4 regions of the Isoptericola sp. MSGPD8_1_ISO-PGPR-S23-394 genome follow, and region 1 is predicted to be linked to each of the others. Evidence: riboswitches for the same ligand, from Rfam matches in the RefSeq annotation. Region 1 holds a riboswitch; each other region holds the start of a gene.

Region 1 (3,579 bases):
CGAGGAACACCAGCGGGACGCCGACCGCCCCGCCCCAGCCCAACCACGCCCACCGGGGCCGGCGCCGCGGACTCACCGGAGCGAGTCCTGGGCGAGCCTGCGGCTCCGCACCGGGCGAGCGCCTTGCTCCGCTGCGGCCCTCACCCTCGCGTCGCCTCCGGCTCACCCGATGCCGTCTCGGCTGAGCCTGCGGCTCCGCACCGGGCGAGTGCCTTGCTCCGCTGCGGCCCTCACCCTCGCGTCGCCTCCGGCTCACCCGATGACCGTGGCCGTCCACTGCTCGATCCACTCGTCGCGGTGCTCGGCGATCTCCGTGGCCGGGACGTCGTAGGGCTCGTCGGCCAGCGGTGCGAACTGCTCCCACTCGGCCGGCAGCTCGACCGTCTCGTCGGCCGGGTACATGTACATGTTCGCCGGGATGTCCGCCTGGACCTCGCCGGACGCGAGGAAGTCCACCAGGGCACGGGCACCGTCCGGGTTGTCCGTCCCCGCCAGGACGCCCGCGTACTCCACCTGCCGGAAGCACGTGCCCAGCAGCGCCGTCGTCGTCGACTCGCTGCCGTCCTCGGTGACCGTGAAGGCGGGCGACGTCGCGTACGACAGCACGATCGGGCGCTCCCCGCCCTCCCCCGCACCGGAGAAGTCGACGTAGTAGGCGTCCGACCAACCGTCGGTCACCCGGAGCCCGTTGTCCGCGAGGTCGGCCCACCAACCCTGCCAGGCGTCCTCGCCGAACGCGCTGATCGTGGCCAGCAGGAACGCGAAGCCGGGGGACGACGTCGCCGGGTTGGTGACGACCGTCAGGTCGGCGTAGGCCGGGTCGGTGAGGTCCTCGAGGCCGGTCGGCGGCTCGATGTCCGCGTCCTCGAACCACGCGGTGTCGACGTTGAGGCACACGTCACCACGGTCGATCGGGGTCAGGCCCTCCAGGCCCTCCTCGACCTGGGCGCTCACCGAGGGGTCCAGGTCCTCGGGCGTGTACGGCTCGAACACGCCCTCCTCGACCGCCCGCGACGCGAACGTGTTGTCGACCCCGTAGACGACGTCGCCCAGCGGGCTGCCCTGGGTCAGGACGAGCTGGTTGACCAACGCCCCGGCGTCGCCCGCCGCGACGTGCTCGACCTCCAGACCCGTGTCTGCCTCGAAGGACTCGAGGAGCCCCTCGCTCAGCGCGAAGGAGTCGTGCGTGACCAGCGTCACCGTGCCGGACAGCTCGGCGGACGAGTCCGCCGGGACCGGTGTGCTCCCCTGCTCTCCCGGGGCGTCGTCGCCCGTGCAGGCGGCCAGGGCGGGCACCAGCCCGACGACGGCGAGGGTTGCCAGGGTGCGGCGGGTACGGATGGTCATACGTCCTCCTCAGACGGATCTGAAGGGGGGCCGTGCCCGCCGTTCGCGGACCACGGGATCGAGAAGCCCGACTTCCTCCACCGGTGCTAACCGGATCAGGTTCGAGGGTCTGCGGCGAACCGCACTCTCAGCGCTCGCTGGCGCTCCCCTGTCGTTCCCTCCGAGCCTACACACCGCACGCACGCTACGGTGGTGGCGTCCGTCGGGCGGGCCGCTCGCGGCACCGTCCGATGCTGCCGTCTGGTACTGGAGGATCCGTGGAGCATTCCGAGCAGTCCGAGCCCTCGCTGGGGGTCAAGATCGGGACGGTCGCCGCGACGTTCGCGGCCGGGTGGGTCGCGCAGAAGCTCATCAAGGTCGTCTGGGAGAAGGCCACCGGTCACGACGCCCCCATCGACCTCGACGCGGACGACATCCCGATCGTCCAGGCGATCACGTTCGCGGCGGTCACCGGTGGGGTCGCCGTGCTGGCCCGCCGGCTCGCCCGTCAGGGTGTGACCAAGGCGGTCGACCGGCGCGCCAAGAGCGTCTCCGTCGTGTAGGCCCGACGGCGCCGCCACGGCCGGACGCCGTCCCTCAGCTCCGGCTCCGCTGGCGGCGGCGCGCGAGCTGCGCCTCGTGCCCGTGGGGACGGTCCACCGTGTGCACGGCGGCCAAGGCCGCGGCGAGGCGGTCGTCCGGCGCGAGGTCCGCGTGCAACGCCAGGGCCGCGACGATCTGCGAGGCGGCCGCCTGGACGGGGATGCCGGCCCGTGCGGCTGTTTCGCCGAGCCGGTCGCCCGCCTCGTCCTCCGCGATGCCCTGGACCGCCATGAAGGCGCCCTTGGCCTGCTCGACCGCAGCGGCCGAGACCATCGCGCGCCCCACCGCACGGTGCGACTCGCGGTCCAGTGCTTCCCTCGTCACCGGGCTGATGTCGAGCACGTAGCCCACCACGTGGCTGACCGCGCCCTCGTCGTCGTGCTGCGCCTGCCCCGTGACGACCACGGTGCGGGCCTTCCCGTGCGGGTCGACGATGCGGTGCGCGCTGCTGAACGGTCGCCCGGCCCGCAACGCCACGACCGCTGTCCGGGAGAGCCGTGCGCGGTCGTCGGGGTGGGTGCGGCTGCGCAGCAGGTCGACGGTGGGCTCGATCTCTCCCGGCTCCCGCCCGTGCATCCGGTAGACCTCGTCGGACCACCACGTCAGCCCGGACTCGACCTCGACCCGGTACCGACCCACGACGAGCTGCACGCCAGCGGCCAGCGCCTCGGCGGCCGCGGCCAGACCTGTCGCTCGGCTGGTGCGGTGCGACGACGACCCGCTCATGACGACTCTCCGGATTCCCGGGCACGGCGCCCGGTCAGGACTGGTGTGCCGCCCACCGTACTCCCGGGGTGGAGAACTGCCACCCGAGGGCCGATGCTTCACCCGACGGGCTTCAGCGACGACTTGTCGTCGGATGCGGGTGCCTCGCCGGCCACCTCCCGGCGATGTGCACGGACCGAGTGGACGACCGCGCCCACCCAGACGACAACCACGACGCCGAAGACGACCGCCGCGGCGGCACCTTCCAGGGACACGAACTCGGTCCCGAGGAGCGTCCGCGTGTTCGTCAGGACGATGAGGCCGCCGACGGCCGACCCGAGGACGCGCGGAGGAACCCACCGCACGATCCAGGCCGCGATCGGGGCGGCAATCAGCCCGCCGATCAGCAGGGCGATCGCCCAGGAAGTCTCGATCCCCGCCGTCCCGAGCCCGACGAAAAAGCCGAGGCTCGCAGCCACTGCGACGAAGAACTCGCTGGTGTCGATCGAACCGATGACCTTCCGGGGCTCGAGCCGCCCGCTCGCGAGGATCGCCGGGGTACCGACCGGCCCCCAGCCCCCGCCGCCCGTCGCGTCCATGAATCCGGCGACCAGCCCGAGCGGGGTGAGGAAGCGTCGGCGCAGCGGCTGGCCCACCCGGTCGGTGCGGAGCCCCCGGAACGTGAACCGGAACAGGACGTAGAGGCCCAGGCCGAGGAGCAGCACGGACATCAGCGGGCCGGCGATCTCCGTCGAGAGCCACGAGAGGAACGTGGCCCCGACGAAAGCTCCCACCGCACCGGGGACACCGATCCGCGCGACGACGCGCCAGTCGACGTTCCCGAAACGCCAGTGCGAGGCGCCGGAGGCGAGGGTGGTCCCGATCTCGGCCAGGTGCACGGTCGCCGAGGCAGCCGCGGGGTTGGTGCCGATCATCAGCAGGAGG
Region 2 (3,579 bases), 1.4 Mb from region 1:
GGCGCCGGGCCAGGATCGGGTCGTCGTTGGTGTAGGGCAGCACGACGAACCCGTCGCGCACCAGCTCCTCGGCCGCCTCCACCAGACCCACCGGGTCCGGGAGCAGGGTGACGTCGTCGGCGATGACCTCGAGCTTGACCCAGCTCGTGCCGCAGGCCTCGCGGGCGAGCCGGGCGGTCAGCAGCGCCTCGCGCACGGAGAAGCACCCCGCGGTGTTGGGCAGCGCGCGGATCCCGAGCCGCTCCAGCAGCCCCCAGATCCCCGCGTCGCGGGACGCCTCGCCGCCGGCGCGCGGGGCGACGCGGCGCATCGCGACGGTGGTCAGCCCCGTCCCGGAGGCCACCAGGGCCTCCTCGAGGGTGAGCAGGTTGGCCGCGCCACCCGTGCCCATCACCAGGGGCGAACCCACGGCGGTGCCCGCGATGACCAGGGGGTGCTGCACGTCGGTGCGTGTCATGTTCCTCCTCAGCCGCCCTGGACGGCGGTGACGATCTCGACGCGGTCCCCGGCCCGGACCACGGTGGACTCCCAGGTACCGCGGGGGACGACGACGTCGTCGATCGCGACGGCGAGGCCGCGGGGCGCGCCGTCGGCGACGTGACCGGGCATGAGCTCTGCCACCAGCTCGGTGACGGGGACCGCGCCGGTCGGGCCGAGGTCGTGCTCCGCGCCGTTGACCCGGGCGGTCGCCGGGGCGGCGGTGCGCTGGTCGTGTCTCGTCACGGTGCTCCTTGGGTCGGGGGATTGGTGGGGGAGAAGCGCCGCGGGTCGGTCGCGCGCAGGGCCGCGAGCATGGCCGACGGGTCGGCGCTCCGGACGTCGACGTCGAACCACGAGCCCGTCAGCCCCGCCACGACGACGTCGGCGGTCAGCGGCGCCAGCAGGATGCCGTTGCGGTGGTGCCCGGTGGCGAGGTGGAGACCGGGCACGTGCGTCGGGCCGAGGAGCGGCATGTTGTCGGGGGTGGAGGGGCGGGCGCGGGGTGTCGCCTCGACGAGGGCCGCCTCGTCGACCGCGGGCAGCAGCACCCGGGCGTCGCGCAGCAGGGCGAACACACCGCCCGCCGTGGCACGGCGGTCGTCCGGGTTCTCCTCGGTGGTCGCCCCGATGACGAGCTCACAGTGCCCCTTCCACGGGCCCTCGGTGGCCGGGGCACGGGAGACCACGTACACGGGGCGGCCCTGGACGAGGCCGCGGACCACGTGCCGGGGCGCGAGCTCCGGGTCGGCCTGCAGCCGCAGGGTCTGCCCCTTGACCGGGCGGACGGGGACCGCGACACCGGGAAGGTCCGTGAGCAGCGACGCGGACGCCCAGCCCGCCGCCACGACGGTCGCGCCGGCGCGGTGCAGGTGCCGGGTCTCGTCCACCGCGCCGACGACCCGGTCGTCCTCCATCTCGAGCCGGACGACCGCCCGGGCGGCCACGGTGCCGCGCGGGTGGGCGTCGACCGCCCGCCACAGCGCGGTGTGGGTGGCACGCGGGTCGACGGCGTGGTCGCCGGGAACCCAGGCCGCCTCGGTGAGGCGCTGGCCCAGCAAGGGCTCGCGCCGCCGGGCCTCGGAGATCGCCAGCCGCTCCGAGGCGACGGCGTGGCGGGTGTGCAGCGCCAGGATCCGGCGCAGCAGTGCGGCGTCGGTGTCGTCGTAGGCGAGGGTCAGCGTGCCGGACTCCCGCAGCCCGACCCCGAGGCCGGACGCGGACTCCAGGTCGGCGGCGAACGACAGCCAGCGGGAGGCGCCGGTCAGGTGCAGGTGCAGCGCCGTGTCCTCGGTGAACTCCGCCTCGGTGGCGGGGGCGATCATCCCGGCGGCGGCGCGGGTGGAGCCGTCGCCGGGGTCGGGGTCCAGGACGGTCACGCTGAGGCCCGCCTCGAGGGCGCGCCACGCCACGGCGAGGCCGATGATGCCGGCGCCGACCACGACGAGGTCGCGCGTGCCGGCGGGCGGTGCGGGCAGACGTCGGTCCAACTCGGTGCTCCCTTCGCTGGCATGATCCAGATCAGGTGGGACGGTCGGCGCCGCTGCGCCCTCTCAGCCCCGACCGGGGCTCCCGTGCTCACCGCAGCCTACCCGGGCACGCCGGTGGCGGCTCCTAGACTGCGTTGCGTGACATCCGACACCGTCCGTGGCCGGCTCGCCGACGCCCGCCTGTACCTGTGCACCGACGCCCGCGAGGACCGCGGCGACCTGGAACGGTTCCTGCACGCGGCGCTCGCCGGCGGCGTCGACGTCGTCCAGCTGCGGGACAAGACGATCGACGCGGCGCGCGAGCTGGAGCTGCAGTCGCTCGTCGCCCGCGTCGCGGCCGAGCACGGGGCCCTGTGGGCGGTGAACGACCGGGCAGATGTCGCGTCGCTCACCGGAGCGCCGGTGGTGCACATGGGGCAGGGCGACCTGCCGGTGCCCGCGGTCCGCTCGTTGCTCGGCCCGGGACCCGTGCTGGGCCGGTCCACGCACTCGGCCGCGCAGGCGGCCGCGGCGGAGGCCGACGCGGACGTCGACTACTTCTGCGTCGGCCCGATCTGGTCGACGCCCACCAAGCCGGGCCGCGCCGCCGTGGGGCTGGACCTCCTGCGCGAGGTCGCCGCCACGATCCCGACGACGCCGTGGTTCGCCATCGGGGGGATCGACGCCGAGCGGTTGGACGACGTGCTCGACGTCGGCGCCCGGCGGGTCGTCGTCGTCCGAGCGATCACCGAGGCGCCGGACCCGGAGCGGGCGGCGCGCGAGCTGCGCGAGCGGCTCGCCGGATAGCCCCCCGAGACCTGTCTCCCGGTCAGGAGACGTGGCACCATCACACCGCTACACCCGCCGACGCTGTTGGAGTCACCCATGAACGTCCGTCCTCGCCTTGTGGCCGCGCTGGCCGCGGCCCTCTTGCTGACCGGATGTACCGGGAGCGGCGACGAGGATTCCTCGGCCGACGCCACCTCGACCGCGGACGAGCCGGCGCCGGGCGCTTCCGGGAGCGCGGACGCGGCCGTCGGCACCGCCGAGGCGCCGGGGCCCGACGTGGTGATGGCCGAGCAGACGATCGACACCCCGGGCGAAGCGGGCGGCACGATCACCGTCACGCTGCGGACGCTCGAGGTACGGGACGACGTCACGACCGTGCGGTACGCGCTCCGTTGGGAGAACGACGGCGCGGCCGACGACGAGACGGCCAGCCACAGCGACCTCGGTGTCGACTGGATCCCCACCGTCACGGACACCGCCGCGCTGGTCCAGTACCGGCCCTTCTGCACGAGGGGATCGTGGCAGGAGGGCGCCATCTCTCAGCAGCAGTGCGGGTACAGCGCCACTGCCTCGCCCAAGTACCCGTTCGACGGGTTCGTCAACCACGCGACGAACGAGGGCTGGGCCATGCTGCCGGCGCCGGACGGCGAGCCCGGGACGCTCGACGTCGCGCTCGGCCAGGGGCTGCCCGTGTTCACCGGTGCCACCGTGACCTCCGCGGGCGATCCGGCATGAGGACCTGGTCGGCCGTCGCGCGAGGAGCGGGAGGCGTCGTGGTGCTGTCCGCGACGACGCTCGCCGGGCCGGCGCACGCGACGTCGTCCCCGAGCCCCCACCCGCACGG
Region 3 (3,579 bases), 1.3 Mb from region 1:
GATGGGCTCCGTGATCGGTGTCGTCGAGGACTGGGCCGGCGACCCGGGTGCGATCGTCCGCTACGGCACACGTTTCACCAAGCCGGTGCCCGTGCCCGCACGAGGTGCCACCGTGGTCGAGGTGACCGCCACCGTCGGCGCCTTGGACGCGGAGGCCGGTACCGCCCGCGTCGATCTCGCCGTCGTGCACGACGGCGCCAAGGTGCTGGGCCGCGCCCAGGCCGTCGTCCGCCTCTCCTGAGCGGACCTCCTCTCAGCGGCGTGCGCCGCGACGCGTGGTCCCTTCACAGCGGCGAGTGACACGAGTAACCTTCGAGGTGCGTCCCCAACGGTGGGGGCGCGGACATCGAAGGAGATGCTCATGCCCAGACGCGTCCTCACCCCTGCCGCCGAGATCGCCACCGACCCGTCCGCCCGCCCGGCAGGCGTCTCGCGCCGCGGCGTGCTCGTCGCGGGCGCCGCCGGGGCCCTCACGCTCGCCACCGGCGCCGAGGCGTGGGCCGCCGGGCACACCGGAGCGGGTCGCCCCTGGCCTGGCCACGCCGGGGGGTCCGCCGGATCCGTGCGGCGCGCCCACGAGTTCCTCGGCGTGATGACCGACGCGTACCCCGAGGTCGACACCGGGCCCCGCCTGGCCCAGTCCTACGCCGACCAGCTCGGGCTCTTCTCGACCGCCTTCGTCTACGACGTCGCCCTGATGATCTGCGCCTCGCTCGCCGGGGGGCACGTGGAGCGGGCCACCACCCTGGCCGACGGCCTCGTCTTCGCCCAGGAGCACGACCCGGCCCACGACGACGGACGCCTGCGCCAGGGCTACAACGCCGGCCCGTACACGTTCTACGACGGCTCCGCACAGGCCTACGGGCTCGAGCTGCCCGACGGCACCGCGAACATCGGCTGGCAGTTCGGGTTCCTCGGGACCGCGGTCGGAGACATGGCCTGGCCTGGCATCGCCCTGCTGCACACCTACGAGGCGACCGGCGACCGGCGCTATCGGGACGCCGCGGTGCGGATCGGCGAGTGGATCCTCGACAACACCTGGTCGGAGCGCACGCTCGGCGGGTTCTCCTTCGGGGTCGACGGCGGCAACGCCCCGATCCCCAACGGCTCGACCGAGCACAACGTCGACTGCGTGGCGTTCTTCCGCCAGCTCGACGCGCTGGCCGGCGGCCGGCGCTGGCGCCGGGCGGAGCGTCACGCCCGCGAGTTCGTCGACCGCATGTGGGACCGGCGTGGCGGCTACTTCTACACCGGGACGAACGACGGCGAGGAGATCAACACCGACCCGCTGCCCCTGGACCCTGCGACCTGGGGCTGGCTCGCGCTGCGGGCGAACCGGTACGGCCGTGCCGTCGACTGGGCGGCCTCGGACCTCGCCGCCCGCGACGTCGCGGGTGCCGGGAGCTCGCAGCTCCCCGAGGGGACCGCGATCTCCGGCGTGACGTTCTCTAGCGCGAGCCTGACCACGACGGCCTCGTACGAGGGCGTCCAGGCGCACCCGGACGCCGTCTGGCTGGAGGGCACGGCGCAGCTCGCCTGCGCGCTGGCCGACCGCGGGCGCGGGCGTCGTGACGCCGCCCGGGCCGAACGGCTGCTGGCCGAGGTCCGCCGGACGCAGGACCTGCTCGGTGGCGGGCAGACGGTGGGAGGGGACGCGCTGCCGGAGCGCTCCGGTGTCGTGGCCGCCACGAGCCTCGTCGACACCGGGTTCGGATTCGGCTACTTCCAGGTGCAGCACACCGGCGCCACGTCCTGGTACCTCCTGGCCGCCGCCGGTGCCAACCCGTTGCAGGTCGGCGGGCTCCGCCGTCGTCGTCCCTGACCCCCGACGCTGTGGGTTTGAAATCTACGGATCCGCATCCCTTGAGTCCGTAGATTTCATACCCACAGCGAGGTGGGGGGCGTGCGTGCTACGTTGCGGGTGATCCCACGGGAGCCTCACGCAGGGGCTGAGATCGGGCTGACGCGGCCCGGACCGTTGAACCTGACCGGGTCATGCCGGCGTAGGAAGATGGAGTACACATGTCGCACGACGCACCGTCGCGCGCGCTCGCCTTCGAGCGCGACACCGAGACCGGGATCGTGGTCCCGGTCACCGAGATCACCCTGGCCGACGCCCCTGACGGGTCGGCCAACCCTCCGGTGCGGATCTACCGCACCGACGGCCCGGGGGGTGACCCCACCGAGGGGATCCCGGGCCTGCGCACGGCGTGGATCGCCGCGCGGGAGGACACCGAGGAGTACACGGGCCGCGAGCGGTCCCTGGCCGACGACGGCCGGGGGGCCGCCCGGCGCGGAGCCGCCTCGGCCGAGTGGCGGGGCGAGCGTCGTCGTCCGCGCCGCGGCCTCGACGGCCGCACCATCACGCAAATGCACTACGCCCGCCGGGGCGAGATCACCCCGGAGATGCGCTTCGTCGCGATCCGCGAGGGGGTCGACGTCGAGCTGGTGCGCTCCGAGGTCGCGGCGGGCCGCGCGATCATCCCGAACAACGTCAACCACCCCGAGTCAGAGCCGATGATCATCGGGCGGGCGTTCACGGTGAAGGTCAACGCCAACATCGGCAACTCGGCCGTCCACTCCTCGATCGCCGAGGAGGTGGAGAAGCTGCAGTGGGCCACGAAGTGGGGCGCGGACACGGTCATGGACCTGTCCACGGGTGACGACATCCACACCACGCGCGAGTGGCTGCTGCGCAACGCGCCCGTGCCGATCGGGACGGTGCCGATCTACCAGGCCCTCGAGAAGGTCGACGGGGACGCCTCGCGCCTCACCTGGGAGATCTACCGCGACACGGTGATCGAGCAGTGCGAGCAGGGCGTCGACTACATGACGGTGCACGCCGGGGTGCTGCTGCGCTACGTGCCGCTCACCGCGAACCGGGTGACCGGCATCGTCTCGCGCGGCGGGTCGATCATGGCCGGCTGGTGCCTGGCCCACCATCAGGAGAACTTCCTGTACACCCACTACGACGAGCTGTGCGAGATCTTCGCGCGGTACGACGTCGCGTTCTCCCTCGGGGACGGCCTGCGGCCCGGGTCGATCGCGGACGCGAACGACGAGGCCCAGTTCGCCGAGCTCGACACCCTGGCCGAGCTCACCAAGCGGGCATGGCAGCACGACGTGCAGGTCATGGTCGAGGGTCCCGGGCACGTGCCGCTGCACCTGGTGCGCGAGAACGTCGAGCGTCAGCAGGAGCTGTGCGACGGCGCCCCGTTCTACACCCTGGGGCCGCTGGTGACGGACATCGCCCCGGGGTACGACCACATCACCTCCGCCATCGGTGCCACGGAGATCGCCCGGTACGGCACGGCGATGCTCTGCTACGTCACGCCCAAGGAGCACCTGGGGCTGCCGAACCGCGACGACGTGCGCACCGGCGTCGTGACCTACAAGATCGCCGCGCACGCCGCGGACGTCGCCAAGGGCCACCCGGGGGCGACCGAGCGGGACGACGCGCTGAGCAAGGCCCGGTTCGAGTTCCGGTGGCGCGACCAGTTCAACCTGTCTCTGGACCCGGAGCTGGCCGAGTCTTACCACGACGAGACGCTGCCGGCGGAGGCGGCCAAGACGGCGCAC
Region 4 (3,579 bases), 1.6 Mb from region 1:
GCACGCCGGCCTGGCCGAGCGGCGCCGCTCCGCCCGCGCGACGCCGGAGGCGGTCGCACGGGTCGAGGAGCGCATCGACGCCGTACGGAGCGCCGTCGATCCGGCACGCGCGGACGTCGAGCGGCTTCGCGCCGACTACACGGACCACGCGCTCGCGCCGGTGGCGGACAACCCGGCGCAGGCCGCCCGGCTGCTGGACTTCGCCGCTCGCAGCGCGGCGGCTGCGCGGCGCCGCCTCACCTCGCAGCAGGTCGCCCAGGCGGTGGCCGGGACGCGCGCGGCCGAAGAGGCCGTCCACCGCGCCGAGGGTCTGCTCGCCGCCGTCGAGGACTTCGAGTCCGAGGCCCTGCGCGCCGAGGCCGCGCTCGGCGCGCTGGTCGCGGAGTCCCGCACCGAGCTCGCCCAAGCACGTGCGATGCCCGCGGACCGGCGTCGGGGACCCGTCGACACCGCCGCGGACGCCCTCGAGGACACCCTGGCGTCGCTCCCGCCGTCCGACGGGCCGAGCGACCCGATCGCCACCCTGACACGGCTCCGGGAGACCAACACCGCCCTGGACGACGCCGTGCGCGACCGCCTCGAGCGCGACGAGCGGGCCCGACGGGCGACCGCCCAGCGGGGTCCCGCGCTCGACGATGCCGCCCGCCAGGTGGCAGCGGCCCGGTCCGTCGTCGACGACTACCGCGCACCCGTCGGGCCGGACGCCCGCACCCGGCTCGCCGAGGCGGCACGCGAGCTCGCGGCAGCTCGCGCCGCCACCGACGCCGAGTCGTCGGTCGACGGCGCCCGCCGCGCCGCGGCGCTCGCCACCGAGGCGACCGAGCTCGCCCGCCGCGACCTCGCGCGGGCGGGCGGCGGTGCGGCGCGGCCGTGGGACGAGCGACGGCCCACGGCCGCGGGGCGCGGGAGCTCGGGGGCCTTCGGCGCCGTGCTGGGCGGCATGGTCCTCGGCGGGATCCTGGACGAGATCGGCGACCTGTTCGACTGACGGATCCCGCGGTCCCGCCGGGCCGCACCCGGCAGGACTCAGGCCCGCAGGAGCCGACACGAGTCAGCCCGGCTCAGCCCGGCACAGGGCCCCGGCGCGCCGCCCACAGATGGTCCACCGGCCCGTTCCCCCGACCGACCTCCAGGGCCGCCCCGGCAGCGATCGCACCGGTGAGCCACGACTTCGTCTCCCGCAACGCCTCGGCCCAGTCGCCGCCGCGCGCGTATCGCGTCACCAGGCCGCTCGACAACGAGCAGCCCGTGCCGTGCGTGCTGGACGTGCGCAACCGGGTACCGGGGACCTCGACCACCAGCCCGTCGGGTGCGACGAGCGCGTCGGGCACCTGGTCCCCGTCCAGGTGGCCGCCCTTGGCCACGACGCGCACGCCGTGCCGCTCGGCCAGCACCGCCGCCTGGCCCAGCACCCCCCGCCAGTCGGTGGCGACGGGCTCGCACAGCAGCACGGCGAGCTCGGCCGTGTTGGGCGTGACGACGTCCGCGTGGTCCAGCACCCGGCGCAGGGCCTCCTCGCCGTCGCCGTCCAGCAGACGGTCTCCGGAGGTGGCGACCATGACGGGATCGACCACCACCGGGGGCCGCGACGGCCCGGCGAGCCGGTCGAGCCACTCGTCGACGACGTGGGCCGCTCCGGCGGTGGCCAGCATGCCGATCTTGACCCCGTCGAGCGTCACGTCGGCGCACAGGGTCTCGAGCTGCTCCGCGAGGAACGACGGCGGCGGCACGTGCACCGCGCTCACCCCCTGCGTGCTCTGTGCGGTCAGCGCCGTCACGGCAGCCATGCCGTAGCCGCCGGCGGCAGCCACCGACTTCAGGTCCGCCTGGATGCCCGCTCCGCCGCTCGGGTCGGACCCCGCGACGGAGAGCACCCGCGGGACGGCCCGGCGTGACGCGGGTGCGCCAGGCCGGCGGGAGACGGCCGCTCGGGTGGCGACGGCGGTCACGGTGGTGACGGTGCGCGGGTTCGACGGCATCGCGACATCCCTTCGTCAGTGCTGGCTGCTTCAGGTTCGACGGGTGTGATCTCAGCTCCCGGGCGGGCGCACCCCGTGTCGTCGGACCACCGTAGCGCGGCCGCCGGCGGCCCGAGACGGTGTCTCACCCGCGCCCCGGCGGGCCGGCACCGGCGATCCTGCCGATGCCCGGTGCAGCCGCCACCAGCACGCTGGGCGAGCAGCACCCGCTCCGCCGCGTCCGGCGTCACCGACGACGACCGGCCGGCGAGGCACCGTCAGCGCTGTCAGAACCGTCAGAGAGGACGCATCATGCAGCACGCACCGAGCACGGCCCGGTCGGGCCGACGTCTCACGGGAGCCCTGGCCTCCCTCGCCGTCGCCGTGGGCATCGGGGTCGCCTCCGGCGCCGCGGCCCACGCGGCCGACAACCCGTACGAGCGCGGACCGGACCCGACCGAGTCGAGCATCGAGGCCACCCGAGGGGCCTACACCGTCTCCGAGCGGAACGTCTCGAGCTGGGTCTCCGGGTTCGGCGGCGGCACGATCTACTACCCCACCACCACCGGTGACGGGGCCTTCGGCGCAGTGGTGGTCTCGCCCGGCTACACCGGTACGGAGAGCACCATCGCGTGGCTGGGCCCCCGGCTCGCCTCCCAGGGGTTCGTGCTGCTCACGATGGCCACGAACTCGATCTACGACCAGCCCGACTCGCGCGCCGACCAGATCCAGGCGGCGCTCGACTACCTCACCGGCTCCAGCCCGGTGGCCGATCGCATCGACGAGGACCGCCTGGCACTCATGGGTCACTCCATGGGGGGCGGCGGCACGCTGCGCGCGGTGGACGACAACCCGGAGATCAAGGCCGCCATCCCGATGACGCCGTGGCACCTGAAGAAGGACTGGTCGTCCGTGGCGACCCCGACGCTGATCTTCGGCGCCGAGAACGACTCGGTGGCGCGCCACGAGACGCACGCCGAACCGTTCTACGAGTCGCTGGACGACGACCTGCCGAAGGCCTACCTGGAGCTCGACGGGGCGAGCCATTTCGCCCCCAACTACTCCAACACGACGATCGCGAAGTACTCGATCTCCTGGCTCAAGCGGTTCGTCGACGACGACGACCGGTATACGCAGTTCCTGTGCCCCGGCCCCTCGACCGGATGGTTCTCGGACGTCGAGGTGTACGAGAGCTCCTGCCCCTTCTGACCTCCGCTCCCCCCGACCGGGCGGGTGGTCGCACCGTCGTGCGGCCACCCGCCCGTGTGCCCCCGCACAGCATCGGCTGCCGGCGGCCGGGGCCGGGCACAACGCCGGCTGGCGCCTGGACGGCATCCGCCTAGCCTCGGCCCATGGAGACGACGGCGCCCCCGCCCGGACTGGTCGAGCTGGCCCGCGGACAGCAGCTCCAGGCCGACGGCCCGGCCACCGACGCCTGTGCCAGCCTCGACCTCGCCCGCGACGCCCTGGTGGCACGTCCCGGCACCGCCGTCCCCGGCGACGTCATGGCAGCCGTCCTGGGCGCCGTCGACGCCGCCTGGTCCGCCGGAGACCTCGCGGCCTGCCGCGACACCGTGACCCACGGTCTGGCGGCGTGCACCCCCGACGCCGGGCCGCCGCG

Evidence for each region. Region 1 has a riboswitch for thiamine pyrophosphate ahead of AC3RJ8_RS01665 (thiamine ABC transporter substrate-binding protein). Riboswitches for the same ligand answer to the same signal wherever they lie in the genome.
Region 2: linked by a shared signal. The riboswitch ahead of thiO (glycine oxidase ThiO) and the one ahead of AC3RJ8_RS01665 (thiamine ABC transporter substrate-binding protein) in region 1 are both predicted to bind thiamine pyrophosphate.
Region 3: linked by a shared signal. The riboswitch ahead of thiC (phosphomethylpyrimidine synthase ThiC) and the one ahead of AC3RJ8_RS01665 (thiamine ABC transporter substrate-binding protein) in region 1 are both predicted to bind thiamine pyrophosphate.
Region 4: linked by a shared signal. The riboswitch ahead of thiD (bifunctional hydroxymethylpyrimidine kinase/phosphomethylpyrimidine kinase) and the one ahead of AC3RJ8_RS01665 (thiamine ABC transporter substrate-binding protein) in region 1 are both predicted to bind thiamine pyrophosphate.

The regions. Positions count from the first base shown of each region.
Region 1 is NZ_CM176517.1:364,657-368,235, reverse strand. It holds gene AC3RJ8_RS01670 (ABC transporter permease) at 1-76, opposite strand, end outside; gene AC3RJ8_RS01665 (thiamine ABC transporter substrate-binding protein) at 253-1,347, opposite strand; TPP riboswitch at 1,403-1,507, opposite strand; gene AC3RJ8_RS01660 (DUF4235 domain-containing protein) at 1,605-1,889, shown strand; gene AC3RJ8_RS01655 (PAS and ANTAR domain-containing protein) at 1,924-2,655, opposite strand; gene AC3RJ8_RS01650 (sulfite exporter TauE/SafE family protein) at 2,754-3,579, opposite strand, start outside.
Region 2 is NZ_CM176517.1:2,874,677-2,878,255, reverse strand. It holds gene AC3RJ8_RS13165 (thiazole synthase) at 1-457, opposite strand, end outside; gene thiS (sulfur carrier protein ThiS) at 466-723, opposite strand; gene thiO (glycine oxidase ThiO) at 720-1,967, opposite strand; TPP riboswitch at 1,959-2,063, opposite strand; gene thiE (thiamine phosphate synthase) at 2,106-2,753, shown strand; gene AC3RJ8_RS13145 (hypothetical protein) at 2,832-3,470, shown strand; gene AC3RJ8_RS13140 (OmpA family protein) at 3,467-3,579, shown strand, end outside.
Region 3 is NZ_CM176517.1:3,004,486-3,008,064, reverse strand. It holds gene AC3RJ8_RS13830 (MaoC family dehydratase) at 1-241, shown strand, start outside; gene AC3RJ8_RS13825 (Tat pathway signal sequence domain protein) at 362-1,822, shown strand; TPP riboswitch at 1,922-2,027, shown strand; gene thiC (phosphomethylpyrimidine synthase ThiC) at 2,023-3,579, shown strand, end outside.
Region 4 is NZ_CM176517.1:1,954,053-1,957,631, forward strand. It holds gene AC3RJ8_RS08890 (hypothetical protein) at 1-988, shown strand, start outside; gene thiD (bifunctional hydroxymethylpyrimidine kinase/phosphomethylpyrimidine kinase) at 1,062-1,979, opposite strand; TPP riboswitch at 1,970-2,065, opposite strand; gene AC3RJ8_RS08900 (alpha/beta hydrolase family protein) at 2,271-3,167, shown strand; gene AC3RJ8_RS08905 (LuxR C-terminal-related transcriptional regulator) at 3,311-3,579, shown strand, end outside.